DNA from 2 places in the Bradyrhizobium roseum genome. Region 2 is predicted to be linked to the other one. Evidence: predicted binding sites of a transcription regulator. Region 2 holds the regulator's gene; the other holds the start of a gene.

Region 1 (14,589 bases), 2.6 Mb from region 2:
CTCGGCGACGATGATGTCGACACCGCGCCCCCGGCCGGCATCTACGACCCGGTCAATCAGGGATCGGATTTCTGGGAATCCCTGGAAGGTATGCGTGTCACGCTCGAAGACGTGCGCGTCACCAGTCCTTTCCGCTCGGCCTTTGATGAACAGTTCGTAACCCCGAACGTCGGCGCCAACTCCTCGACCAATCCGCGTGGCGGCCTGACGATCAGCGATACGACGCCGGGAACGACCCAGCCGGCCGACAAGGTGTTCGACTTCAATCCCGAGCGCATTCAGTTGGATGACGAGGCAGGCGTGGCGCTGCCGACAGGCTTTCAGACCGGCGATCGCCTAGGCGACGTGACCGGCGTCGTCAACTACGCCAACGGCCAGTATGAGGTGAATACGACCGAGGCCTATGGTCCGGTGACGACTGCGAACCTCGAGAAGGAAACCACCACCATCGAGGCGAACCTGGACCGGATCCGCGTTGCGACCTTCAACGTCGAGAACCTGACGCCGGTGGGTCAACCGGTGGATGGCGTGCCGACGCCGGCAAGCAAGTTCGCCGGCCTTGCGGCGGCCATCGTCAACAACCTGAAGACGCCAGAGATCATTGCGCTCCAGGAAGTGCTGGACAATGACGGGGCCACCAGCTCGGGCACCACGAGCGCCTCGGAGACGCTGTCGCAACTGATCGACGCTATCGTTGCCGCCGGCGGACCGCGCTACGTGGCAATCGATTCGCCGCCGATCGACAATATCGGCGGCATCCCGAACGGCAATCAGCGCGTCGCCTATCTGTATGACCCGCTTGCGGTTTCGCCGACCTCCCGCAATGGCCTGACCGACATTGTCACCGACGCCAACGGCGTGAAGGTGCAGCAGTTCGCCAGCGCCAACCAGATCGGGCAGGGCAATACCGACTTCACCGCCACGCGCAAATCGCTGCCGATGGAATGGTCGCCGGTGGGCTACACCGACGACCAGGGCGGTACGTTCTGGACCGTCAACAACCATCTGTCATCAAAGGGCGGCTCGACGCCGCTTTACACCACGCTGCTGGACTTGCCGCTCTATGCCGACCCGATCAACGGATCTTCGCAGCAGACCGGTACGTCGAGCGAGCGTGAAGGCCAGGCCGAAGCGATCAACGCCTTTGTCGATGGGCTGCTGGCAAACGGGTCTGCGACCGACGACCGTATCGTCGTGCTGGGTGACCTCAATGACTTCCAGTTCTTCCCGGTTGTCGATCTCGTGACGGGTCAGCTCGTTCGCACCACCGCCAGCCCGGATGGCACCCCGAGTGTCTTCACGCCCGGCACCGCGGTGCTTTCGGAGCTGATCAGCAAGCTTCCTGAAAACGAGCGCTATTCCTACAATTTCGACGGCAACGCACAGGCGCTGGATCACATCCTGGTGTCCAACAACCTGCTCGACAGTGCCCAGTTCGATATCGTGCACATCAATTCGGAGTTCATCGACCAGGTCTCCGATCACGATCCGTCGGTATCGTCGCTCGTGATGTCGCGTTCGGCTGCCATCGCAACCAATGGCAACGACCTGTTCGACCAGGCCGCCTACACCGCGAAGTTCGGCGTGCGCGGCAGCCTCAACGGCAATGACACGATCGACGGACTTGGGGGCGACGATCGCATCGCCGCCGGAAGCGGCAACGACTTCGTGGATGGCGGCGCCAACGGCGCGGTGGGCGACATTGCCGTGTTCACCGGCGCGCGAAGCAACTACACCGTCACCGTGGAGGCCGGCTCGTTTGTCATCACCGACAACCGCACCGGATTGTCAGACGGCACCGATATCATCACGAACATTGAGCTATTCGAATTCGCGGATCGTACATTCACGGCCGCCGAGTTGGCTGATGTGACGGGTCCCGTGCTCACAGCGGCGTCCCCTGCCGACAACGCGGCCGACGTCGCCGCCGGCAACAACATCGTGCTGACGTTCAACGAAGCCGTTGCCGCAGGTACCGGGAACATCGTCATCAGCAACGGCGCGGGCGACACCCGCACCATCGCGATCGGCGACGCCTCGCAGGTCACCATCTCCGGCAACACCGTCACCATCAATCCGACCGCCGAGCTGGCGGCCGGCGCCAGCTATGACGTCACGCTGGCCTCGGGCGTGATCACCGACATCGCCGGCAATGCGTTCGGCGGTATCGCGCAGAACGAACTCGACTTCACCATCGCGGCACCGCAGACCTACCGGTTGCAATTGCTGCACTTCTCGGACGGCGAAGCCAGCCTGCTGGCGACCAAGACCGCGAAGAATCTCGCTGCCCTCGTGGACGCCTTCGAGGACGACTACGCCAACACCCTGGTGGTCTCCGGCGGCGACAACTTCCTCGCTGGTCCATTCCTTTCTGCGGGTACCGACCCGTCCGTCCGCGCCGCGATCAACGCCGCATCGGGCTCGACCATTGCTGCGGGCGTCAACGTGCCGATTGCAGCCGCCGACATCTCCATTCTGAACGCGATCGGCGTCGAGGCCTCGACCATCGGCAACCACGAGTTCGACCTCGGGTCACGCGTCCTGCGCGATTCGTTCACGCCCGGCAGCGTTGCCGGCTATTCCGGTGCGAACTTCGTCTACCTGTCATCGAATCTCGACTTCTCGGGCGACGCCGACCTCAACCCGCGCTTCACCAATACGGTGGGCAACGGAACGGGGACGCTGACCCAGGAAGCCAATACGTTGAAGGGCCGGATTGCGCCGGCTGTGGTGATCACGGAGGGCACCGAGAAGATCGGCCTGGTTGGTGCGACCACGCAGTTGATCGAATCGATCTCCTCGCCGACCGGCACCGAGGTAAAGGGGTTCCCCACCGGTCCCGGCGCCAACGGCGAAGTCAACGACATGGTGCTGCTCGCAGCCCAGCTGCAGCCGATCATCGACGAACTCATCGCCGAGGGCGTCAACAAGATCATCGTTCAGTCGCATCTGCAGCAGATTCAGAACGAGAAGCTGCTGGCAACGCTGCTGAGGGGCGTGGACATCATCCTGTCGGCTGGCTCGGACACGCGCCTTGCCGATGCCGACGACGAACTGGTCGCGTTCCCGGGCCATAGCCCGATCGCCGCCGACACCTACCCGCTGGTCACCACGGGCGCTGACGGCGGTACCACGCTGATCGTCAACACCGACAGCGAGTACACCTATCTCGGTCGACTGGTCGTCGACTTCGACAGCCAGGGCCGGGTCGTTCTCCCGAGCCTCACGGCAAACCAGTCGATCAACGGTGCGTACGCCTCGACGGCCGAGAACGTGGCGGAAGCGTTCAACACTACGGTCGACAACCTCGAAAATACCGCGTTCGCAGATGGTACCCGCGGCGACAAGGTCCGTGACGTCACCGACGCCGTTCAATCCGTCATCAACGTCAAGGACGGTAACCTGTTCGGGTTCTCCAGCGTCTACCTTGAGGGTGAGCGCGCCATCATCCGTAACGAGGAAACCAACCTCGGAGACGTCTCGGCCGACGCGAACGCGGATGCCTTGCGCGATGCGATCGGCGACGTCCCGTTCGTGATCTCGCTCAAGAACGGCGGCGGGATCCGATCGTCGATCGGTACGGTGTCCGATCCCGATCCGATCACCGGCGCGATCACCAAGCTGCCGACTGAAGCCAATCCGGACGCCAACAAGCCGAGCGGTGCGATCTCGCAGCTCGATATCGAAAACTCGCTGCGCTTTGACAACAAGCTGATGGCGTTCGACACCACCGTGCAGGGCCTGCTCAACCTCCTCAACTGGGGTGCGGGCCTCGGTCCGAACAATGGCGGCTTCCCGCAGATTGGCGGCGTCGCGTACTCCTACGATCCGACTCGGCCGGGCAACGTTGGCACCACGCCTGGTTCCCGCATTCGCGACCTTTCCCTGATCGACGAGGACGGCAATGTCATCGTCAAGCTGGTCGATAATGGCGTCATTTTGCCGGATGTCCCCTCGGTCATCACGGTGGTGACATTGAACTTCACCGCCAATGGCGGCGACGGCTATCCAACCAAGGCAAATGGCGAGAATTTCCGCTATCTGCTCGCGGATGGCACGCTGTCGGCCCCGGTGGACGAGGCGCTCGACTTCACCTCCGCGGCCGGGTTTGCCGGAGGCGGAACCACCGCAGCCAGCGTATTGGGCGAGCAGAAGGCGTTTTCGGACTATATTTCCGAAAACTTCGGCACCCCGGCGACGGCCTACGACACGATCGATACCCCGCAGTCGGGTGACCTTCGCATCCAGAACCAGGCGGTTCGTACCGACACCGTGCTCGACGCTCAGGCCGTGACCCTTAACGGCGGAACCGGCGACGATCGTCTCAATGGTTCGGCGCTGGACGACGTGCTGACCGGCAACGGCGGCAACGACACGCTGTTCGGCTATGGCGGCAACGACCTGTTGCGCGGTGGTGGCGGCAACGACAAGCTTTACGGCGGACCGGGCCGCGACACCCTGCTCGGCGGATCCGGTGACGATCTGCTCGACGGCGGCGAGCAGAACGATCAGCTCGAAGGCGGCCGCGGCGCTGACGCGCTGGCGGGCGGTGCGGGTTCGGATCAATACTCCTACGAGTTGGGAGACGGCTCCGACACCATTACCGAGAAGTCCGCGACGCCTGCCGACACCGACGAACTGGTGTTCCAGGATCTGGTCGCCTCGAACGTCACGTTCCAGAAGCACGGCAACGACACTGAAATCCTGCTTGCCGATGGCGGCGTGATCACGCTGAAGGACCAGCAGGCTGGTGGTGGTGTGGAGAAGGTGGTCTTCGCCAACGGCCAGCAGCTCGACCGCGCCGGCATCGACGGGGCACAGGTCAATCGTGGCCCGCTGGCAGTGGACGATACGGCGGCGGCCCTCCTCGAAGACGCCGCGGCCTTCGTGATCGCGTTCGCCGATATTCTCGGCAACGATAGCGATGCCGATCTCGACTCGCTGTCGATCAGCGCCGTCTCCAATGTGGTCGGAGGGACTGTGGAGCTGGTCGCGGGCGGCGTGAAGTTCACCCCGGCGGCCAACTTCAGTGGCGCGGCGTCGTTCGAATACACGCTCAGCGACGGCCGTGGCGGTTCGGATACCGGCAAGGTCAGCTTCGTCGTCACGGCGGTGAACGATGCGCCGACGGTGACGTCTCCGGTGACGGCGAACACCAACGAGGACACCGTGCTGGTCGGTCAGGTCGCCGCCGGCGATGCGGATGGCAACGTGCTGACGTACCAGGCTGGACCCGCCCAGCACGGCACGGTGAGCGTCAATGCCCAGGGCCAGTACACCTACACGCCCACCCTGAACTACAACGGCACCGACAGCTTCAGCATCACGGTCAGCGACGGCATCGCACCGCCGGTCGACGTCGCGGTGAATGTGACGGTCGCGGCGGTGAACGACGCGCCGACAGTGACGTCGCCGGTGGCAGCCGGCACCAGCGAAGACACCGCGCTGGTTGGTCAGATCGCTGCTGGCGATGTGGATGGCAATACGCTTAGCTTCCAGGCCGGCGCCGCTCAGCACGGCACGGTGAGCGTGAATGCGCAGGGCCAGTATATCTACACGCCGCAGCTGAACTACAACGGCGACGATAGCTTCACGATCAAGGTCAGCGACGGCATCGCGCCGCCGGTCGACGCTGTCGTGAACGTAACTGTCGCTGCGGTGAACGATGCGCCGGTCACCGTGAACGACGTCGCCACCGCCGGTGAAAACCAGTCGAAGGCGTTCGCCCTGACGGCAAACGACACCGATGTCGAGGATGGTGTTCCGCCGACCCTGACGGCCTTCGAGGTGACGGGAGTGTCGGGCATCAACCTGAGCAACGCGAGCGCCCAGTCGGCCTTCTCGATCAATCAGAGTGGCCAACTGCATTTCAACCCCGGCAACCTGTTCGACGGTTTGAACAATGGCGAAAATGCCAGCGTCACGATCCGTTATACGGCGCAGGACTCCGCCCACGCTTCGTCGACCGGCATATTCACGCTGACGGTCGCCGGCGAGACGGATGCGAACGTGATCAACGGCACCAACGGCGCCAACCTGCTGTTTGGCACCGGGGGCGTCGATCTGATCAATGCGCGCGGCTCGGCCGACTTCGTCTTCGCCGAAGGCGGCGACGACATCGTCAACGCCGGCGACGGCAATGACTTTGTGTCCGGCGGTGCCGGCAAGGACATTCTGCGCGGCGAAGCCGGCCGCGACAGCCTGTCCGGCGACAATGGAAACGACACGCTGGTCGGCGGACAGGGCAACGATCTGCTCTATGGCGGCCAGGGCAACGACACCTTCGTGTTCCAGCGCGGGGACGGACGCGACACCGTGTTCGACTTCAAGTCCGGTGCGGGCTCCGATGACGTCATCCAACTCGATGCCGCGGCGTTCGCCGACTTCAATGCGCTGATGCAGTCGGGCGCGGTGACGAACACCCTGATCGGTGCCGAGATCGAGTATGCCGACGGGTCCAGCATCACGGTGGTCGGCGTCAGCAAGAATACGCTCACGGTGGACGACTTCCGCTTCGCCTGACGTCCAGGCTGGCTTGACCGTATGAATTGGGGGGCACGTGCGCCCCCCAATTGTCTTGTCAGATATCTGTAACAAATCTCGGCTACGGCCAAGGCCGGACGAGTGAGCGCACCCAGTGACAGTCAGCCGGCAACCATCCGGAAATGCCCGCAGCGAGCTCAGCGCCGCGCTTGCGCGTTGCCGGTCGGCCTTTATTGCCATCGCCGGATTCAGCGCGATCCTGAATATTCTTGCGCTGACCGGCTCCATGTTCATGATGGAGGTCTACGACCGGGTGCTGCCGAGCCGGAGCGTGCCGACGCTGGTCGGCCTGCTCGTTCTGGTGCTCGTTCTCTACTTGTTTCAGGGATTGCTGGACGCCCTGCGCGGCAGGCTGCTGGTCCGGATCGGCATCCGTCTCGACCAGGAAATGTCGAATCGCGTCTATGCGACGGTGATGCGCCTGCCGATCCAAGCGCCCAAGCGTGGCGAATCGATCCACCCGCTGCGTGACCTGGATACCGTCCGCAGCTATCTGTCCGGCCCCGGACCGACGGCGTTCTTTGACCTGCCCTGGGTGCCGCTCTATCTCGCGATCTGTTTCGCCTTCCATTTTTGGATCGGCGTCACCGTGCTGGCCGGCGCATTGGTGCTGGTTTCGCTGACGCTGCTGTCGGAATTGCTTGCCAAGCAATCGTCACTCGATGCCAACCGCATCGGCAACCAGCGCGCCCGGCTGGCAGAGACCAGCCGTCGAAATGCGGAGGCATTGACGGCGCTCGGCATGACCGGCCGGATTTCCGGTCGCTGGCAGTTGCTGAACCGCAAATTCCTCTCCGGGCATGCGCAGTCGAGCGATCTCGCCGCGGGCCTCGGAGCCATGGGACGGACATTCCGGATGATGCTGCAGTCCGGGGTGCTGGCCGTCGGCGCCTACCTCGTTATCAACCAGCAGGCCACCGCGGGCGTCATCATCGCATCGTCGATCCTGTCGGCGCGGGCACTTGCCCCGGTCGATCTGGCGATTTCGCACTGGCGCAGCTTCGTCGGCGCGCGGCAGGCGCGCGAGCGCCTGAACAAGCTGCTCATGCTGCTGCCGGAACTGCGCAGTCCTACCTCGCTGCCAAGGCCGCAACGCAGCCTCGCGGTTGACAATATCAGCGCAGCGCCGCCGGACGTGCAGCGGGCCGTGGTGCACGAGGTGACGTTTGCGCTGAAGGCCGGCAACGGGCTCGGGGTGATCGGGCCGAGCGCATCGGGGAAATCGTCGCTGGCCCGGGTCCTTGTCGGCCTGTGGCCGCCTGCGCGCGGCACCGTCCGGCTCGACGGTGCGACGCTGGACCAATGGGTTCCCGACGAACTCGGGCGCCACGTCGGCTATCTCCCGCAGGACGTCGAACTGATCGAAGGGACGGTTGCGGAGAACATCTCGCGATTCGATCCCGACGCCACGCCGGATGCGATCATCGCAGCCGCGAAGGCGGCCGGCGTCAACGAACTCGTGCTTGCGCTGCCGCAAGGCTACGATACCGAGATCGGCGAGCAGGGTTCGGCGTTGTCGGCCGGGCAGCAACAGCGCATCGCGCTGGCGCGCGCGCTTTACGGCGATCCATTTCTCGTCGTGCTGGACGAACCGAACTCCAATCTCGACGTCGAGGGCGACGAAGCGCTGACCCAGGCCATTCTCGGCGCGCGGGCACGGGGGGCGATCGTGGTCGTGGTCGCGCACCGTCCGAGCGCATTATCGGGGGTCGATCACGTGCTTGCGATGAACGGTGGGCGCCAGCAGGCCTTCGGCCCCAAGGACGAGGTGCTGGCCAAGGTGCTGCGCCGCGATCCCGTCGTCAGTGCGTCCAAGATTGTTCAAGCGGTCAAGGGATAGCGCATGCCGGATCGGGACTTGTTCGACGCGCGTCCGTCCATCCGACGCCATATCGTGTTTGGGCTGGCAGCGGTCATGCTCGTTGCCGGGGGCGTCGGCGGTTGGGCCACCACCACCGAGATTTCCGGCGCGCTGATCGCGCCGGGAAGCGTCGTCGTCGAATCCAACGCCAAGAAAGTTCAGCATCCGACCGGTGGCGTGGTCGGCGAAATCGCGGTCAGCAGCGGGATGAATGTATCGGCCGGCGACATCCTGGTCCGTCTCGATGAGACCATGACGCGGGCAAACCTCAAGATCGTATCGAGGACGCTCGATGAAATGACGACACGGCGCGCGCGGTTGCGGGCCGAACGCGACGGCGCATCGGAAATGTCATGGCCGTCGGCGTTCAACGACCGGCGACAGGATGAAGGCATCGTCGAGTTGATGGCCGATGAACGGCGCCTGTTTGAGCTGCGCAGCACTACTCGGTTGGGCCAGAAGCGGCAGTTGCGCGAACGGATCGCCCAGCTCCAGGAGGAGGCCAACGGGATCATGGCCCAGCAGGCGGCGAAATCCCGGGAACTGATTCTGGTCAACAACGAACTGGAAGGTGTTCGCGAGCTCTGGTCAAAGCAGCTCATTCAGATGAACCGGCTCACCGCACTGGAACGCGAAGCCGCGCGGCTCGACGGAGAACGCGCGCAGCTGATCGCGGCGGCGGCGCAGGGGCGGGGCAAGATATCGGAGATCGAACTTCAGATCACCCAGATCGATCGCGAACTGGCGAGCGAAGTCGGGCGTGAGCTGCGCGAGATCGACGGCAAGGCCGGCGAATATGCCGAGCGCAAGGTGGCGGCCGAAGACCAGTTGCGGCGCATTGACATCCGCGCCCCAATCTCGGGCACCGTGCACGAACTGAACGTCCACACGGTGGGCGGCGTCATCAGCGCGGGCGAGCAGTTGATGCTGATCGTGCCGGCTTCCGAACGCTTGTCGGTGGAGGTGCGGGTCTCGCCACAGGACATCGATCAGGTGCGGGTCGGCCAAACTGCCGCGCTGCGGTTTTCCGCTTTCAACCAGCGTAGCACGCCCGAGATCAACGGATCGGTCAGCCGGGTATCGGCCGACGTTACGACGGAGCAACGCACCGGTGTGACTTATTACACCGCGCGCATCGCCATCGGTCCCGATGAACTCGCGCGCCTCGGCGATGTCAGGCTCTTGCCCGGTATGCCCGTCGAAGCGTTCATCAAGACCGCCGAGCGGACGGTCGGCTCGTATCTCACCAAGCCGCTGTTCGACCAGGTTGCCCGCGCATTTCGCGAACGGTAGTGCCGTCCGGGTTCTGCACTTGCGCACCGGCGTCACATAACGATCATCAAAGGGCGCTTAACATTGGCTCTCGATGGCGAACAATGACGCCAATTGGCCGGGCATTCGGAAGCGCGCGTGATGTTGGACCGGCTGCGTGGTGGGCCGCATGATCCCAGGGACGAACGGGCCTGGCCTTCGTTGATCGGAGTCCTGGTCCGCAATCTGTCGCGCTCTCGCTGGACTGGGCGGCCGGCGCTCGGCCTGCTGATGTTCGCTGGCGGCGTGCTGGCCGGGGTGGTCGAACCTCTGCAGGCCGGCAGGACGATATCGATCGCGACTGCCGAAGAGGCCGCGACAGTGTTGACGACGACAGCCCACACCACGTTCGACATTCCATCGCAGCCGCTTGCGACGGCGCTGCGCGCCTACAGCGCCGTTGCCAAGGTCGCGGTTCTTGTCGATGGAGAACTGACGGCCGGACGTCAATCGGCCCCGGTCAGTGGTGTGTTCTCTCACGAAGGCGCTTTGCGCAGCCTGCTTGCGGGAACGGGCCTGACTGCCCGCTATGCCAACCCCGCCGCCTTTACCCTCGTTCCTGTGCCGGCGGTTCCGCAGAGCGGCAGTCGCGAGTACAGCCGCTACTTTCTCGCCGTTCAAACGGCGCTCAGGCGGGTGCTGTGCCAGAACGAGGAGACGAGGCCCGACCGTTACAGGATGGCGCTGCAGTTGTGGATCGACCGGTCGGGCAGCGTTGAAAGGTCCGAGTTTCTCAGTTCGACGGGGATTCGGGGCCGGGATGCGATCATCTCCGACGGACTGAAAAAGCTCGTGATCGAGATGTCGCAACCGGCGGGCCTCCCGCAGCCTGTCACCGTCGTGGTTGCTCCGCGGGCGCTCGGCCTGGACACGGAATGTGCTTCCCGCGTCACCGGCTCGCAACGGTGACCTGATGGAGGAAACCAGTCAGGCCACGCTGCGCTCGCTTCTGGTCAGCAGCTACGATGAACTCAGGAAGCGGCTGTCGCGGCGCCTTGGCTCGGAGGATTTCGCCAACGAGGTTTTGCACGAAACCTATCTGCGCGTGGCCCGCATGAACACCGTCGCCGTCGTGCAGGATCCGCGGGCCTATCTGTATCGGATTGCGCTTAACCTCGCAGCGGATCACTGCCAGATTGACAGCCGCCGTCTCGGCCGATCCGAAATCGAGGCGCTTCGGCATATCGCCGATGGCGCGCTCGACCCGGCCCGGATCGCCGAGGGGCGCCGTGACATCGAGGCGCTCGAACGCGCGCTCAACGAGTTACCGGCCCGTCGCCGGGCAATTTTCATCGCATCGCGCCTTGAGGAAGCGCCGCACCGGGAAATCGCGTCCCGCTTCGGCATCTCAACCCGGATGGTCGAAAAGGAACTGAAGCGGGCGCTTGAACATTGCGGTGAGCGGCTGGAAAGAAAGATCGTCAGGCGGTTCGGTCCGCGCTCCGAGGAACAGTCATAGGAGTGCAGGTGTCCTATTCGCAATCCGTCGAGCCCGAGAAGCAGCGAAAGACATGATCGCGTCCGACCGCCCACCGAACGATCCGGTCGGCCTCCGCGACGAGGCGGAGGCGTGGCTGCTGCGTCTGACGTCAGGGGCCGCGACCGAGCGCGATGCGGCAGCGTTCAGGCAATGGTGCCTGCAAAGCACCGCGCATGCCGTGACCTTCGCCGAGGTCAATCTGTTATGGGACCGCAGCCACGCCGCCGCCAGGAATATCGCGAGCGTCGGCGCGCAGCGGGCCGTGGCGGCGCAGCACGCCAGTTCGGGGCGTCGATTGGGACGGCGCGCGTTTCTGGGGAGCGCCGTGGCCGCCTCCGCCGCAGCGGCCATGGTCGTCTATCCGCCGCTGCGGCTCTGGCCGTCGCTGCCCGAACTGACCGCCGACTATCGAACCACGATCGGCGAACAGCGTCGCATCGCGATCGCCGACGATACGTCGGTCAATCTGAACATTCAGAGCAGCCTGTCGATCCGCTCAACCGGTGGCGACGAAGCCGTCGAACTGGTCGCCGGAGAAGCCGCAGTTCTGACCCAGTCACCCGTCAGGCCGTTCGTGGTGATCGCTGGCGATGGCAGGACGATCGCGAGCCGTGCCCACTTCAACGTTCGGCACGACAGGTCCGACGTATGCGTGACCTGCCTCGATGGCGAGGTTCGCGTCGAACAGGGTGGGAACGTCGCCACGCTTCGCCAACGGCAACAGGTGCTCTATGGCAGCCGTGGCCTGGACGAGGTCGTCACGGTCGATCCCGTGGTGGTGACGGCGTGGCAAGAGGGGATGCTGGTCTTCCGCAATGAATCGCTCGACCGCGTGATCGAAGAAGTCAATCGTTACCGGCCCGGCAAGATCGTCCTGATGAACCGGCGCCTCGGTCGCCGCTCGGTCGAGGCCAGCTTCCAGATCGACCGGCTCGACGACATCATCGCGCTCGTCCGGGATGCGTATGACGCAAAGGTGACACGGCTGCCGGGCGGTATCGTGTTGTTGAGCTGAAAGCTCAGGATCTGCCTCCGCCAAAGCTCTCCAGATTTTTTTTCAGTGACGCGGTTCGGTCTTGCGGAGCGCGGACTGTCTTAGGTGTCGATGGGGCAACAACCCGTCGCCCGCCCTCGGAAGACTGAAAATCAGGGGTTACCATGTCAGCACGTGTCACCGGCAGCCGGATACTCGGATCGTCCCGGAATTGGTGGCGCCTGGCGCTGCTGACGAGTGTCAGCGCCGTGGCGCTGGTCGCCGGCGGCGAGCACGCCGCCGGCCGCAGCCTGCAGGCAGGTGCGACGAACTCCGCGCCTGTCGCACCGCTGGTGCAGGCTCCCAGTTGGCAGGCGACGCAGGCCGCGCGGCAGGCCCAGAATGCGCTCGCGCGCGCCGCGCAATCGGTTCGCGCTTTGAGGGCCACCCAGGACGCCGCGCGCGCCGCGGCGGTCGCTGCCTCAAGCAATGTGCCCAATGGCATCGGCGGGGGCGGACTCCAGGTCGCGCCCGGCGTGGGCAGTGATCCGAGCCTGTGGCAAGGAGCCAATTTGCCGAAGGACGAAAATGTCGGCGGCCGCACGCGGGTCGAGATCAAGCAAACCCAGCAAAAGGCGATCCTGACCTGGAACAGCTTCAACGTCGGGCGCGAGACCGATCTCTATTTCAACCAGACCGCCGGCGGCGCCAATGCCAGCCAGTGGATCGCACTCAATCGCGTCCTCGATCCGGGCCTTGCCCCGAGCCGCATCCTCGGCACCATCAAGGCCGAGGGGCAGGTCTACGTCATCAACAGGAACGGCATCGTCTTCGGCGGGTCCAGCCAAGTCAACGTCAATACGTTCGTCGCGTCTAGCCTCAGCCTGTCCAACGAGCAGTACACGAAGGGCATCGCGACGCTGCTGCAGATCGAGATCGGCGGCAGCAATGGCTACGCGCTGCCGACATTCGGCGAGCACGCACCCAACGAAGTGGTTCGAGGCTATACGCCGGGCTACGTCCCGGGAACAGTATCCGTGGAAGCCGGTGCTGCGATCATGGCGCAACCGGGCGGCAAGGTCATGATGTTCGGCAGTTCTGTTCGCAATGGCGGGCAGATCCAGGCGCAGGATGGACAGGTCATCCTCGGCGCCGGCGAGCAGGTCTACCTCGCGGCCAATCCCGCGGTGCGCGGTCTCGACATCGTCACGTCGGCGGTCCCGGAACAACTTCTTGACGGCAAGTCGTCGTACACGTCGGACACGCCGGCGGTGCTGGCGCGGCTCAACGCCCGCGCCGAGGCGCTCGGCTTCCGCGTCGTCAACGACGGTTCAATCATCGCCGAGCGCGGCAACATCACCCTCCATGCCCGCAACGTCGACCAGAACGGCGAACTCTCCGCCACCACCGCGCTCAACAATCGCAGCGGTTCGATCCGCCTGCAGGCCTGGGATGGCGGCACCTCGCAGATCTGCAGCGACTCCTGCGCAGTCGGCTTGACCAACCTGTTCTCCGGCACCCTGACGCTTGGCGCCGGTAGCACGACGTCCGTCGTCCCGGATGCCACCGATGCCTCGCAGATCGAGCAGTCCGCGCTCTTGACCCGCTATGAGAAGAGCCTGGTGGAACTTCGCGGCAAGCTGATCGACATCGAGGACGCTGCCAGCATCATCGTGCCGGCCGGCAAGATCAGCGTCGTGGCGGCGACCAATCCGCGGCTTTCCGGGGAAGGATTCGGTGCCGGCCTCGATACGGCCGGCGACGGCAGCCGGATCTACATCGGCAACGATGCGCTGCTTTCGACCGCCGGGCTGCTGGATGTGTTCGTGCCGATGGAGCGCAACAGCGTCACGGTCGAACTGATGATCAACGAGTTGCAGGACTCTCCGCTGCTGCGCGAGAGCTTCTTGCGCGGCCAGCGCGAGATCTATGTGGATCGCCGCGCAACCGGGCGGTTCGCCGACGGTCCGATGGCGAGCGTCCAGTGGTTCAGTGAGCCCGGTCTCTGGTATGGCTCGCCGCTGGCCAACCTGTCGGGCTGGCTGAATAACACCAAGACCGATCTGGCGACGCTTTCAACGGTCGGCGGCGAGATATTCATCAAGGCCGGCGGCGACGTGATTACCCGGACCGGGTCGATGCTCGACGTGTCGGGCGGCTCGATCCACTATGAAGGCGGCATTGTCCGGACCACCAGGCTGATCGGGGCGGACGGCCGCCTCTACGACATGAGCCGCGCCAGCCCTGATCGCATCTATGTTGGAATTGCCAAAGGCTTCACCGTTACCCACGAGCGTTGGGGGGTAACCGAAACCTATTCCGGCCTCAGCCGCGATCGCTATGAAGCCGGTTATACCGAGGGCCAGGCTGCGGGCTCGGCGAAGATCTACGCCGGCCGTGCCTTCGCGCTCGACGGCGCCG
Region 2 (14,589 bases):
CGCCGAGCGCGCACCAGGCGCCGAACACGAAGAGCAACTGCCAGGCGAACGGGTTGAAGATCCAGAAGCCGCTCGGATAGGCCGTCAGGTACCAGTCGAACTGCCAGGCCAGCGCGTATAGCAGCACCGACAGACCAAGCGTGACGTCGGGCCGCCACTTCATCAGCCACAGGATGATCGGCAGGAACAGCATCAGCACGATGTAGAGCGGCAGCACGTCCATGTTGACGGGACGGAAGCGCAGCAGCAGCGCCTGCACGATGGTCACATCGGGCTGCTTGAGAAAATCCAGGATGCCCATTTCCTCGCTGTAGAGCGGGTTCTCGAACCGGGTGGCGACGTAGGAGATCTCGGCGAGGAAGATCGTGAACAGGAACACATGCGCGACGTAGATCTGCCAGACCCGGCGCATGATCCGCGCGGTCGCCACCACGAAGCCGGCCTGCAGCATCGCCCGGCCGTAGACGAAGGCGGCGGTGTAACCGGAGATGAAGATGAAGATCTCGGTGGCGTCGGAAAATCCGTAATTGCGGATGGTGAACCAGGTGAGGATGTTCGCCGGCAGGTGATCGACGAAGATCAGCCACAGCGCCATGCCGCGAAACAGGTCGAGCCGCAATTCACGCTCGCCGGTCGCGGGCAGCGTGATCGCCGGCGCAGAAGCTGAGGCAGGCTTGCTGTCGCTGCGAGGCGTTGCGATAACGGGATCGGCAATGGACGACATCTGGCACCGCTGGTTTGGCTTTTTATGCGTGCACTGTCCGGGACGGATCATATCGGCCCGCACCCTGCATACAAGATACGCCGACAGATACGGGAACGGACCGCGCGCGGGCGCGCTCTAGAACGGAACTATGTTGAAACCGCGATCAAACGACCGGCAAACCCGGCAGACCGGTGATTGTTCCCCCGGCATTCTTGGCTATGATATACGCAGGATTTCCGGAAGTTTGCCCGCATGTACCGCGCCGTCACCCGCCAGATCGAAGTCACCGTCGAGCCGAACTTTTTGCCCGAGCGCTCGTCGGTCGACAAGGGGCAATATTTCTGGTCGTACACCATCGTCATCACCAATACCGGCGCCGAGACCGTGCAACTGCGCACCCGGCACTGGGTCATCACCGACGCGACGGGCCGCAAGCAGGAAGTCCGCGGCGAGGGCGTGGTCGGCGAGCAGCCGGTGCTGGCGCCGGGCGAGCGCTTTGAATACACCAGCGGCGTGCCGCTGCCGACCGCGTCGGGCTTCATGGCCGGCCGCTACCAGATGGTCAGCGCCAGCGGCGAACGGTTCGAGATCGACGTGCCGACATTCTCGCTCGATAGCCCCGACAACAGGCGGGTGTTGAACTGACGAGCGCCTGGCGCTCGTCATCACCGGGCTTTACCGGGATCAATTATTTCGAAAAGCCATCTCAGGAAGCTTCGTGAAATTGCACGGCGCACGCTTTCCGGCCGCCGCCCGGCTTGTCGTTTGCCGCCCTTAACCATGATGTTCATCCGACGCGATCGGGGAAGATTAGTTTCCCGGCCAAAGGAACCATTGCCCTACGAGCCTATTGGCTCGCTGACACAATCATTTTTGAAAGAAATAACATGAAAACCCTCGCGATCTATCTCGCCGCCGGCGCAAGCGCCCTTCTCGTGACGGCCGCTTCCGCTGCACCGTTTTCCCCGAATGCAGTATCCGCTCCGGAGAGCAACATTCAGAACGTCCGCATGGTCTGCAATGAAGCCGGCCGGTGCTGGCGCGAGCGTGGCCAGCGCCGCGTCATCATCCGCGAGCAGAGGGATTCCTACGGATATGCTCCCCGTCGCGAGCGCTATATCGGCCGTCGTGGCCATAGCGAGGGTGCCGGCATCGGCATCCGTGCTCCCGGCGTCAGCGTCGGAATCGGCACCGATCGCTACTAAGCCGACGACAGTCTGACCAGCATTAAAGCCGCGGAGAAATCCGCGGCTTTTCGATGTGAACTCTCATCGCGCATCGGTCGGGATCGCGCACGCACGCCGACGCGCGGTCCGTCAGCCTGGCCGGATTCAGACGTGCGGGGCGTTTGTGCCCCGCAGCCGTTCCGCATACCAGAAAGCCCCAATCATTGCGAACGAGAGAACGAACAACGCTCCGCAGACAAGGAGCGTCGGCACCGAATTGATATCCATGGCTTTCTCCGGGAATCCGAGCGCGTGCAGTTTTCGTCGCGACCGACGCAGCGCCCACTCGTCAGCCTCGCAGATCAGATCAGTCGTTCATTTTCGAAAATCTGCCGCGACCAGATCGTAAGAACCCCGGCCTCCACGGACGTAGATCTTCGCAGCCGCAGCGCATATCGCATCGCGGTTGCAATCGAACGCATTCAGGAATCCAGACTCGTCGAGACGCGCGTCCGGCTGGATACGCCGCAACGCGCCTTCGTCTATGAAGAACGTCGCTTCCAGCGCGCTGTCGTGCCCCCAGAACCGCACGGCTCGCCGAGTCTGGTCGTATGAGCGGCTATGATTTGGAAACGCGATCATGAGGGTGGGACCGATCGACTCTCGCCGGCGAAGTTGCGCTGACCGGCGACGCGCCCATCGATGCGACGTGCGGTTGGTCAGTGTCATTGAAAAGATTTGGCGTGGCGTCTGCGCTGCCGCAAAGGGGATGCCGGGCAATACGATTGCGCTGCCTTTGAAGTGGCTACTCAGTGTCGCATTACAAGGCTCGTCAGGTCCCGCGCCGAAAACAAACTACGATTCTTCTCGCTATTCGGCGGACGATCGCTATATGGTCGGTATCATCGCGCGCCCCTTGGCTGTTATCGATGACTGAGAGCTTTGCGCTCCCGCCTAAAACCAGAGGCGGTCATATGCCAAATTCCAGATTAGACCTTCGTGAGTGGTGGGTGCCCCCGGTGTTGATGCCGATCTTTCTTGTGCTGCTGGTCGCCGCTGCGACGGTTGCCCAATGGTAACCCGGCGTCACGCAGCTTCACGGCAGAAACAGAACCCATCGACGCTGGCTCAAGATCTGAACACGGGCGCGGACGCCGCCCTGGACAGGGCTCGCGGGATGCTTCCGGGGGATGAGCGCACCGAGGCGATGCAAAAGGCATTGGTCCTGCGCAATGCCTCCGACATCCAACGCCTTTTCGGCGGCAAGCGCGACACACCTGCCGCATGACGGAGGCTTGGTCCGCTGGCGGCAAGGTGGGGTATTATTGTTATGCCGTCGGGGATCGTATGGGCCACGAGATGCTTGTCCCGGATGAACACTTATATAACTCCATGGCCGCGTCCCATGGGCTCCTCGACGATGGCGCTTGACCATTCCGGCGTTCCCGCCGTCGTTCTCATTGTCGAGGATGATATGATGCTTCGCATGCGTGCGGTCGACATGGTCGAAGACGCCGGTTACACGCCGGTCGAGGCGATGGATGCCGCCGAGGCGATCGCCATCCTGGAATCCCGATCCGACGTCGCACTGATGTGCACCGACATCCAGATGCCAGGGCAAATGGACGGCGTCGGCCTTGCGCAGGCCGTGCATGCGCGTTGGCCCGCGATCAGGATCATCGTTGTATCGGGTCAGTTGAACCTGCCGCATCTCGATCTTCCTCCCCACAGCACGTTTCTTGGCAAGCCGCTCGATGCCGGGGAAGTGATCGCCGAAATGCGTGAAATGATCGGCCGCGCCTGAGGCGTCAGCACTTTGGCGCCGAATCCAGCCCAAAGCGCATGACTGCGGCAAAAACCCAGCCTCCGAAGATCAGTGCGGTACCCAACCTATGGTGATACAATCGGCGATGTCCCCAGCCGATCTCCGAACCGATCCGCGTCCCGCAAGCAGCGCAACACCATATCAGGACGATCTGGCGGCAGAAAACGTCAGCCTGCGGCTCTTGCTCGCGCAAGCCGAGATCAATGCACAGAGTCTGCTGGCCACGGCCGGCATCGACGCCAGGGAGCGCGAGGCGTCGGACAAGCTGCAGAAGCTGATCCTCGAGGAACTGCACCATCGTATCAAGAATACGCTCGCAACCGTTGGCGCCATCGTCTCGCAGAGCCTGCGCGGACTGCCCGACGCCGGGCACGCGCAGCAGGCCATCGAGGGCCGGCTGCTCGCGCTGGGGCGCGCGCATGATCTGCTTTTGCAGGCAAGATGGAGCAGCGCGAACCTTGCCACGATCGTCCGCAGCGCCACCGAGGCCTTCGATAGTCCCGATGAGCCCAAATTCTCGATCGCGGGACCCGATATCCGGATGATGTCGGGCGCCGCCATCGCCATCGCGATGACGCTCAACGAGCTTTGCACCAATACCACCAAGTTTGGCGCCCTGTCGGTCCCGCAAGGGCGCGTCGACATCCACTGGACGCTGGATCAGCAGGCGCAGCGCCTGCACCTTACATGGACGGAAAGGAATGGCGCAGCCGTCCGCCCGCCCGAAAAGCGCAGCTTCGGCACGCGGCTGATCGAGACGCTCGGCAGGCAGCTCCGGGGCGACGTGCGGCTGACCTATGAGCCGACCGGGTTCGTCTATACATTCGACGTGCCGATGGCTTCCCTGACGTCGGCGGCGGCCTGAGCCCATATCCGGGCAACGTGGGCGCCAACGGTTGCTTTCATCCGTTCGACGCTCCACATCGAACCGAGATGACAAACCAGAAAGAAACGATGATGAAAAAACCCGTCCTCACCCTTGAAGAACCTGAGCCGAGAAAGCCGACGAGAGCCGACCGCCCCCCGACCGAGGGCTTCGTGACGGTCGTCGACGGCCACTTCAAATCGGAATTCGACACGGCGGAAGCGGCCGAAGCGGCGGGACGAAAACTGAAGTCGGCCTATCCGATGCTCCAGATCGAAATCTATGACGCCGCCACCAAGGTTCGCACGCTGCTGAGCTAGGACGACAGGCGAATTGTGGATGGGGTCACCGGCCCTGGCCCATCTACGAAACGGCGCTACTCCTCGACGCCGGCTTCATGCGGCGTGAACTGGTAGACCGACGAGCAGAATTCGCAGGTCACCACCACCTTGCCGTCCTTGACCATCTCGGCGCGGTCATTTGGCGCAAAACTCTTCAGCATCGCGGAAACCGCGTCCCGCGAGCAGGAGCATTGCGCCCGCAGCGCCACTGGCGAGAACACGCGCACACCGCGCTCGTGAAACAGCCGGTACAGCAGCCGCTCGCCCGACAGATCGGGATCGATCAGTTCGACATCCTCAACGGTGCCGATCAGCGACTGGCCCTCGACCCACGCGTCGTCCTCGGCGACCTCATGCGTCACCACGCCTTCCGGCGCGTCGCCGGGATGCAGGTCGGCCTGCCGCGCGCGCTCTGGCGCCTTCGGCAAGAATTGCAGCAGCATGCCGCCGGCGCGCCAGCGATGCTTCGGGCCGCTGCCATCGCCGCCGCGCCACTCCTCGCCGACCGCGAGCCGCACCCGGGTCGGGATCTGCTCGGAGCGCAGGAAATATTCATGCGCAGCGTCCTCAAGACCGCCGCCCTCGAGCGCCACCAGGCCCTGGTAACGGCTCATGTCCGCGCCCTGGTCGATGGTCATCGCCAGATGGCCCTTGCCGAGCAACGCACCCGAATCCTGGCCGTCCTTCAGCCGCTTTGCGTCATAGCGCGCATAGGCGCGCAGGCGGTCGGGCGACTGGAAATCCACGATCAGGAACGACACCGGACCGTCGGTCTGGGTCTGCAGGATGAAGCGGCCGTCGAACTTCAACGCCGAGCCGAGCAATGTCGCCAGCACGATCGCCTCGCCGAGCAATTTTCCGACCGGGGTCGGATAATCATGCTTGGTCAGGATGTCGTCGAGCGCAGGGCCAAGCCGGGTCAGCCGGCCGCGCAGGTCGAGCTCGGCAACCTCGAACGGCAGCACCGCATCATCGACGGGAACGGACGACGGCGCGCGAACCGGCGCCTCGATCGTGATTTTTGCGTCTGATTGTGAATCCATGGCGCCTTATCTGGGGTCGAGAAGCGAAAATTGAAGGGGGCCAGAGCTCCCTCCACGGGTCGTTGCCTTGTGCGCAATTGCGCACCTGGCGCAGGGACCCATAGCCACAGGGTGCAATCGTGAAGCACCACGTCTGACACACTTCGGCAATCGTCAGATCACGCGGCACGTGGCCCTTCGCTCACGGGGACGACGTCAAGAGCTACGCCACTTCGTTAAAGCACCAGGCCAAAATACCCTTCTGCGCATGCAGGCGGTTTTCGGCTTCGTCGAACACCACTGACTGCGGGCCGTCGATCACCTCATCGGTGACTTCCTCGCCGCGATGCGCCGGCAGGCAGTGCATGAAGATCGCGTCCTTGTTGGCCAACGACATCAGCTTCTCATTGACCTGATAGGGCTTGAGCACGTTGTGGCGGTGCTCGCCGTCCTTGTCGCCCATCGAGACCCAGGTGTCGGTGACGACGCAGTCGGCACCGCGCACGGCGGCTTCGGGATCGGTGCCGAGCACGATCGGTGCCTGCGTCGCCTTGATCCAGTCCTTCATCGCCTTGTTTGGCGCGAGCTGCGGCGGGGTCGCGACATTGAGCTGAAACTTGAATCGCTCCGCCGCATGCGCCCACGACGCCAGCACATTGTTGTCGTCGCCGGTCCAGGCCACGGTCTTGCCCTCGATCGGCCCGCGATGCTCCTCGAAAGTCATCAGATCGGCCATCACCTGGCACGGATGCGAGCGCCGCGTCAGCCCGTTGATCACGGGCACGGTGGCGTGCGCTGCGAGCTCCAGCAGCGCATCGTGGTTGAGGATGCGGATCATGATCGCATCGACATAGCGCGACAGCACGCGCGCGGTGTCGGCGATGGTCTCGCCGCGGCCGAGCTGCATCTCCGCGCCCGTGAGCATGATGGATTCGCCGCCGAGCTGGCGCATGCCGACATCGAACGACACCCGTGTGCGGGTCGAGGGACGCTCGAAGATCATCGCCAGCGTCTTGCCTTCGAGCGGCCTCGTGGCCTTTTCGTGCGCCTTCAGCTTCGCTTTCATCGCGGCGCTCGCGGCAAGCATGTTGCGCAACTCGACAGGCGGCAGCTCATTGATGTCGAGGAAGTGGCGGACGGGTTTACTCATCATCCCGCCGCCTTCTTTAACTGGTTGCCCGACAGCGCGACACAGGCGCGCTCCAGCATCTGAACGGACTCCTCGAGCTCGGCCTCGGTCACGATCAGTGGCGCCAGGAAGCGCACCACATTGTCGCCGGCGCCGACGGTGAGCAATTTCTGGTCCCGCAGCGCGTTGACGAGATCGCCCGAGGGAACCACGGCCTTGACGCCGATCAAGAGCCCCTCGCCGCGCACTTCCGCGAGTATGGCGGGATAGCGGTCGACCACGGAGGCGAGCTTCTGTTTCAGCAGCAGCGACATCTTCTGCACGTGGTCGAAGAAGCCGGGCTTGAGCATGACGTCGAGCACCGCATTGGCCGAGGCGATCGCCAGCGGGTTGCCGCCGAAGGTCGATCCGTGCGAACCGGGCGTCATGCCGCTGGCCGCTTCCGCAGTCGCCAGCACCGCGCCGATCGGAAAGCCGCCGCCCAGCGCTTTCGCCAGCGACATCACATCGGGGGTGACGCCGATGCGCTTGTAGGCAAAGAGATCGCCGGTGCGGCCCATCCCGGTCTGCACTTCGTCGAACGCCAGCAGCAGGCCGTGTTCGTCGCAGAGCTGCCGCAGCGCCTTGAAGAACGACTGCGGCGCCGAACGCACGCCGCCCTCGCCCTGCACCGGCTCGATCAGGATGCCGGCGGTATGCGGACCGATCGCCTTCTTCACCGCTTCGAGATCGCCGTGCGGCACCTGGTCGAAGCCGTCCATCGGCGGGCCAAAGCCTTCGAGATATTTGGCGGAGCCGGTGGCGGCAAGCGTGCCGAGCGTGCGGCCGTGGAACGCGCCCTCGAAGGTGATGAGGCGATAGCGTTCGGGATGGCCCTTGGAGAACTGATAGCGGCGCACGAGCTTGATCACGCCTTCCATCGCTTCCGCGCCGGAATTGCAGAAGAACACCATGTCGGCGAAGCTCTGCTCGCACAGCCGCGCGGCGAGCTTCTCTCCGTCCGGGCTCTTGAACAGGTTCGACATGTGCCAGAGTTTTGTCGCCTGCTCCTGCAGCGCCGCGATCAGGTGCGGATGACAGTGGCCCAGCGCGTTGACCGCGACGCCCGAGGTGAAGTCGAGATAGCGCTCGCCACCGGTCGATGTCAGCCAGCAGCCTTCGCCGCGTTCGAAGCCGAGGTCGACCCTGGCAAAGACGGGGAGCAAATGCGAGGCGGCGCTATGGGTCATGGCAATCACTTGAGGTTCGAGCCCTGTCTTCAAGACCTGCCGTGGAGCACGTCCGTGCCTTGACATCGGTGCCTTGGCGCGAGGCGGCGACAGCCGGTCTTGCGAAACGAAACGTGCCGCCTCTTTGGGGCGGCACGTGAGAGGCATTCTATGTGGGCGCGGAGCGCTGTCAACACGCCATGGAACACGCCTTTCCTGCATCTCAGGAGGGCTAAATCCGTAGGATTGCGGTGTGGTGGAAAACACGCAGTATCGTGCCTACATGTCGGAACATGTGGACGTTGGGGCGCGGACTCTTGCGCCGGAGTCACGCCATATTGTAGCTTTTGGGCTGTCGGGTACGACATCTCGTGCGGCGGTTTTTATCCCTAAGAGTCCATTTTGTATTGCGTACACGTTCGGGCGCGCTTTCCGCGCCCGGCGAGGGCTAAGGGATTCTGACCGCAGGGTTTTTTGAGACGAATGACGTCGCCCGCGCTGCCCCATATCGGCCGGCGCGGTGCGAAGGAAAGACTACGATGACGGTATTGACCTGGTCCGACGATCGCGTCGAGCAGCTGAAGAAGCTCTGGGAAGCCGGCTTGTCGGCAAGCCAGATTGCCGCGGAACTCGGAAATGTGACCCGAAACGCTGTGATCGGCAAGGTGCACCGGCTGGGCCTCTCCGGCCGCGCCAAGTCACCCTCCTCGGCCGCGCCGCGGCAGCGCAAGGCGCGCCCGGCCCAGCAGATGGTGCGCGTGTCGCGCCCGGTTTCGCGCGGCAACACCGCGCTGGCGCACGCCTTCGAGGTCGAGATCGAACCCGATCCGATCGCCTTCGACAACGTGGTGCCGATGAGCCAGCGGCTGTCGCTGCTCGAACTCAACGAAGCCACCTGCCACTGGCCGGTCGGCGATCCCGCCAGCCCGGAATTCTTCTTCTGCGGCGGCAAGGCGCTTTCGGGACTGCCCTACTGCGCGCATCACTCGCGCGTGGCGTATCAGCCGGCGTCCGATCGGCGGCGTGCGGCACCGAAGCCGACCCGTTAAGTCGCGCGCGATACTCCAAAGCGGCCGTCCCTGCAAACGCAGGGGCCCATCACCACAGGTGTGTGGGGTTTTGGCGAGCGTGAGCTCCGGGCTCAATTCAACAATCGAGATTCGTGGTTATGGCTCCCCGCGTTCGCGGGGACGGCGATAGAATGCAGGGTGAGGCACTGGAGCCGTGCTACGACTCCACCTTCGCGAACCGATCATCCAGCGCATATCCCGCGCCGCGCACGGTGCGGATCGGATCCTGTTCGCGGCCCGGGTTGAGGAGTTTGCGCAGCCGGCCGATGTGGACGTCGACGGTGCGTTCGTCGATGTAAATGTCGCGGCCCCAGACGCTGTCGAGCAATTGCTCGCGGCTGAACACGCGGCCGGGATGCTCCAGGAAAAATTCCAGTAGCCGATACTCGGTCGGGCCGAGATCGATCGAGCGGCCCGAGCGCGCGACGCGGCGCTTCTCGCGATCGAGTTCGATATCGCCATAGGTCAAGACGGTAGCGAGCCGCTCTGGGCTTGCCCGCCGCAGCAGACCCTTCACCCGCGCCAGCAACTCCGGCACCGAAAACGGTTTAACGATGTAGTCGTCGGCGCCGGTCGCAAGGCCACGCACCCGCTCGCTCTCCTCACCGCGCGCCGTGAGCATGATGATCGGCAACTGCTTGGTCTCCGGCCGCGCCCGCAAGCGACGGCACAGTTCGATACCCGACAGGCCCGGCAGCATCCAGTCCAGCACGACGAGATCGGGAATGCGCTCCTTCAGCCGCGTATCGGCATCGTCGCCGCGGCCGACGGTTTCGACCTCATAGCCTTCGGCGTCGAGGTTGTAGCGCAACAGCGTGGTCAGCGCTTCTTCGTCCTCGACCACCATAATGCGCGCGCTCATCTTTTATTCCTCAAGTACTAGGCAACGTGGTGGCAAACGTCGTCATGTCGCCCTTCGGGCGCTTGTCGAGCATCTGCTGGCCTTCGATCATGTAGAACACGGTTTCGGCGATGTTGGTCGCGTGATCGCCGATCCGCTCGATATTCTTGGCACAGAACATCAGGTGAATGCAGAACGAGATGTTGCGCGGGTCTTCCATCATATAGGTCAGGAGTTCCCGGAACAACGAGGTACAGATGGCGTCGACTTCCTCGTCGCCCTTCCATACCGCCAGCGCCGCCGGGAGGTCGTGCGCCGCATAGGCGTCCAGCACCGATTTGACCTGCGATTGCACCAGGTCGGTCATGTGCTCCAGGCCGCGAATGAGCTTCAGCGGCTGAAAATCATTCTCCAGCGCGGCGACGCGCTTTCCCATGTTCTTGGCGAGATCGCCGATCCGCTCCAGGTCGGTGGCGACACGCATGGCGCCGACGATCTCGCGCAGATCGACCGCCATCGGCTGGCGCCGTGCGATGGTCAGCACCGCGCGCTCCTCGATCAGGTGCTGCAGACGGTCGACCTCGACATCGGCCGCGACGACGCGGTTGCCGAGCGCGACGTCGCGGCGGACCAGCGCGTCGACGGATTCGGTGATCATGCGCTCGACCTGGCCGCCCATCTCGGCGACGAGACGGGTCAATTCCTGGAGGTCGCTGTCGAACGCCTTGGCGGTGTGTTCAGAAGCCATTTTCTATCTCCTCAACCGAACCGGCCGGTGATGTAATCTTGCGTGCGTCGATCGCTCGGGGAGGTGAATATCTTGTTGGTGTCGTCGAACTCGATCAACTCGCCGAGATACATGAAGGCGGTCTTGTCGGAGACGCGCGCCGCCTGCTGCATGTTATGGGTGACGATCGCGATCGTGTAGTCCTCCGCCAGTTCGGTGATCAGTTCCTCGATCTTGGCGGTCGAAATCGGATCCAGCGCCGAGCAGGGTTCGTCGAACAGGATCACCTCCGGCCGCACCGCGACCGTACGCGCGATGCAGAGCCGCTGTTGCTGGCCGCCGGACAGCGAAAGGCCGCTGGCATTGAGTTTGTCCTTGACCTCGTTCCACAGCGCGCCGCCGCGCAGCGCCTTCTCGACCCGGCCGTCCATCTCGGACTTGGAGATCTTCTCATAGAGGCGGATGCCGAAGGCGATGTTTTCGTAGATCGTCATCGGGAACGGCGTCGGCTTCTGGAACACCATGCCGACACGGGCGCGCAGCAGATTGAGGTCGAGCTTGGGGTCGAGAATGTTGGTCTGGTCCAGCATCAACTGGCCGGTCGCTTTCTGGCCGGGATAGAGATCGTACATCCGGTTGAAGATCCGCAGCAGCGTGGACTTGCCGCAGCCGGACGGGCCGATGAAGGCCGTGACACGGTTGGTGCCGAGCGTCAGATTGATATCCTTCAGCGCGTGATGTTCGCCATAGTAAAAATTCAAGCCGCGGGCGGTCACCTTTGGCGGCGCCTCGGGCAGCGCCACCTGCGGAACGGATCCGCTCGCATTACTCACGGATACGGAGAGTTCGGTCATTTGGATGTCCTCTCGGCGCCGAGAACGCGCGCGCCAATATTCAGGGCCAATACGGTGAGCGTGATCAGCAGCGCCCCGCTCCAGGCGAGTTGCTTCCAGTAGGCATAGGGGCTCTGCACGAAGTTGTTGATGGTGACCGGCAGGTTCGCCATCGTTTTGGTCATGTCGAGACTGAAGAACTGGTTCGACAGCGCGGTGAACAGCAGCGGCGCGGTCTCGCCGGCAACGCGCGCTGTCGCCAGCAGCACGCCGGTGATCAGGCCCGCGCGCGCGGCGCGATAGGCGATCCGCCGGATCACCAGCGAGCGCGGCAGGCCGAGCGCGGAGGCTGCCTCACGCAGTGGATTGGGCACCAGTCCCAGCATGTCCTCGGTGGTGCGGACCACCACGGGGATCACGATCACGGCCAGTGCCAGACAGCCGGCGAACGCCGAGAAGCCGCCCATCGGCACCACAATCGCGCCGTAGATGAACAGGCCGATAATGATCGACGGCGCGCTCAACAGAATGTCGTTGATGAAACGGATCACCGACGTCAGCTTGTCGTGCTTGCCGTATTCGGCGAGATAGGTTCCCGCGAACAGGCCGAGCGGCGCGCCGATGCCGACCCCGATCACGGTCATCATGATCGAGCCGACGATGGCGTTGCGCAGGCCACCGTCGGTCGAACCCGGCGGCGGCGTATCCTGGGTGAAGACGGCGAGGTTGAGCCCGGCGAGACCGTTGTAGAACAGCGTGAACAGGATCAGCGCCAGCCAGGTGACACCGAACAAGGCGGCGCCCAGGCAGAGAAACTTAACAATGATGTTGTTGCGGCGGCGGGATGCGTAGATCGGGTTCATAATCTTAGCTCCCCGCCTTCTTTTCCAGCCGCATCAGCATCAGGCGCGCGGCCGCCAGGACGAAGAAGGTCAAGACGAACAGCAGCAGGCCTAGCAGGATCAGGCCGGATTGATGCAAGCCATCGCTCTCGGCGAACTCGGAAGCGATCGCGGCGGAAATCGTGGTGCCCGGCGCGAAGATCGAGGACTGGATCTTGAACGAATTGCCGATGATGAAGGTCACCGCCATGGTCTCGCCGAGCGCACGGCCGAGCGCCAGCATGATGCCGCCGATCACGCCGACCCGGGTGTAGGGAATGACGACGTTGCGGACGACTTCCCAGGTGGTGCAGCCGACGCCATAGGCCGCTTCCTTCAATACCGGGGGCACCGTCTTGAAGACGTCGACCGAGATCGCGGTAATGAAGGGCAGCACCATGATGGCGAGGATCAAGGCCGCGTTGAACAGGCTGAGATAGGACGGCGGACCCGCGAAGATGGTTCCGAGCACCGGGACGCCGTCGAACACGGAAATCATGAACGGCTGGAAATTGTTGGCCAGGAACGGGCCCAGCACGAAGAAGCCCCACATGCCGTAGATGATCGAGGGTATCCCGGCGAGCAGTTCGACGGCAAGCCCGATCGGACGACGCAGCCAGATCGGACAGATCTCGGTGAGAAACACCGCAATGCCGAGGCCGACCGGAATGGCGATCATCATCGCGATCACGGAGGTGATCAACGTGCCGTAGATCGGACCGAGCGCGCCGAGAACCGGCGGATCGGCCGACGGCGCCCAGCGCTGCGTCCACAGGAAGGCCGCGCCGTACTCGCGCATCGCCGGCCATGCGCCGACGATCAGCGATAGAATAATGCCGCCGAGGATGAGGAGAACCGAGATCGCGCAGGCGCGCGTAATCCAGTAGAAGGTGACGTCGCCGAACTTGAAGGCGCTGAGCGCCCTCGCACGATCGTAAGGTCCGGCAGCATCCATTACGTCGCGCTCAACCGCCATTTCTGCCACGCCAATCCCCTGTACTTATAGCCCAATGACCCGGACGTCGGTGCACGGCTTTTTTGGGCTCGCGCATTTTTCTTGCCTCTCCTATCCCGAGAGGGGTGCTCAACCCGGCCAAGACCGGGTTGAGCGAGCTTATTGTGAGGCACTTGCCGATCAGCTCTTGATGTCGGCCGACCAGGTCTTCTCGATCAGCTTGACCACGGGCTCCGGCATCGGAATGTAGTCGAGCTCCTCGGCCATCTTGTCGCCCTTCTCGAAAGCCCATTTGAAGAACTTGATCGCTTCCTTGGACGCCGCCTTGTCGGTGGCATCCTTGTGCATCAGAATGAAGGTCGCGCCGGTGATCGGCCACGACGCTTCGCCGGGCTGGTCGGTCAGGATGACGAAGTAGTTCTTGGCGCCCGCCCAGTCGGCATTGGCAGCCGCAGCTTGGAAGGCCCCGATGGTCGGCTGTACGGTCTTGCCGGCCTTGTTGATCATCGCGCCGTAGGTCAGCTTGTTCTGCTTGGCGTAAGCGTACTCGACATAGCCGATCGAGTTCTTGGTCTGGCTGACATTGCCTGCAACGCCTTCATTGCCCTTGGCGCCGACGCCCGTCGGCCACTCGACCGCGGTGCCGGAACCTGCCTTCGTCTTCCACTCGGCATTGGCTTTCGAGAGGTAATCGGTCCAGAGGAACGTGGTGCCGGAGCCGTCAGAACGGCGCACGACCGTGATGGCGTCGGCAGGTAGTTTCAGCTTCGGGTTGAGCTTGGCAATCGCCGGATCGTTCCAGGTCTTGACCTTGCCGAGATAGATGTCGCCGAGCAGCTCGCCGGAAAACACCAGTTCACCCGGCTTGATGCCTTCAAGGTTCACCACCGGCACCAGTGCACCCATCGCCTGCGGCCACTGAATCATGCCTTCCTTGTCAAGCTGTTCCGGCTTGAGCGGCATGTCGGAGGCGCCAAACGTCACGGTCTTGGCCACGATCTGCTTGATGCCGGCGCCGGA

The links. Region 2 encodes PhoB, which activates phosphate uptake and scavenging genes when phosphate is short. Its sites were predicted from a motif close to TGTCATNNANCTGTCAT; they were not measured.
Region 1: the regulator PhoB is predicted to act here: its motif matches at 9,728-9,744, upstream of QUH67_RS21250 (STN domain-containing protein).

Annotation. Positions count from the first base shown of each region.
Region 1 covers NZ_CP129212.1:4,425,200-4,439,788, reverse strand. The annotation lists gene QUH67_RS21265 (choice-of-anchor I family protein) at 1-6,522, shown strand, start outside; gene QUH67_RS21260 (type I secretion system permease/ATPase) at 6,638-8,383, shown strand; gene QUH67_RS21255 (HlyD family type I secretion periplasmic adaptor subunit) at 8,387-9,697, shown strand; gene QUH67_RS21250 (STN domain-containing protein) at 9,818-10,624, shown strand; gene QUH67_RS21245 (RNA polymerase sigma factor) at 10,629-11,174, shown strand; gene QUH67_RS21240 (FecR family protein) at 11,227-12,210, shown strand; gene QUH67_RS21235 (filamentous haemagglutinin family protein) at 12,354-14,589, shown strand, end outside.
Region 2 covers NZ_CP129212.1:7,068,214-7,082,802, forward strand. The annotation lists gene QUH67_RS33510 (OpgC domain-containing protein) at 1-724, opposite strand, end outside; gene apaG (Co2+/Mg2+ efflux protein ApaG) at 959-1,351, shown strand; gene QUH67_RS33520 (hypothetical protein) at 1,594-1,911, shown strand; gene QUH67_RS33525 (DUF1488 family protein) at 2,248-2,601, opposite strand; gene QUH67_RS33530 (hypothetical protein) at 2,582-2,809, shown strand; gene QUH67_RS33535 (response regulator) at 3,347-3,676, shown strand; gene QUH67_RS33540 (sensor histidine kinase) at 3,783-4,562, shown strand; gene QUH67_RS33545 (hypothetical protein) at 4,655-4,882, shown strand; gene QUH67_RS33550 (Hsp33 family molecular chaperone) at 4,939-5,946, opposite strand; gene argF (ornithine carbamoyltransferase) at 6,149-7,075, opposite strand; gene QUH67_RS33560 (aspartate aminotransferase family protein) at 7,075-8,283, opposite strand; gene QUH67_RS33565 (GcrA family cell cycle regulator) at 8,802-9,311, shown strand; gene phoB (phosphate regulon transcriptional regulator PhoB) at 9,490-10,194, opposite strand; gene phoU (phosphate signaling complex protein PhoU) at 10,205-10,921, opposite strand; gene pstB (phosphate ABC transporter ATP-binding protein PstB) at 10,933-11,754, opposite strand; gene pstA (phosphate ABC transporter permease PstA) at 11,751-12,596, opposite strand; gene pstC (phosphate ABC transporter permease subunit PstC) at 12,601-13,599, opposite strand; gene pstS (phosphate ABC transporter substrate-binding protein PstS) at 13,750-14,589, opposite strand, start outside.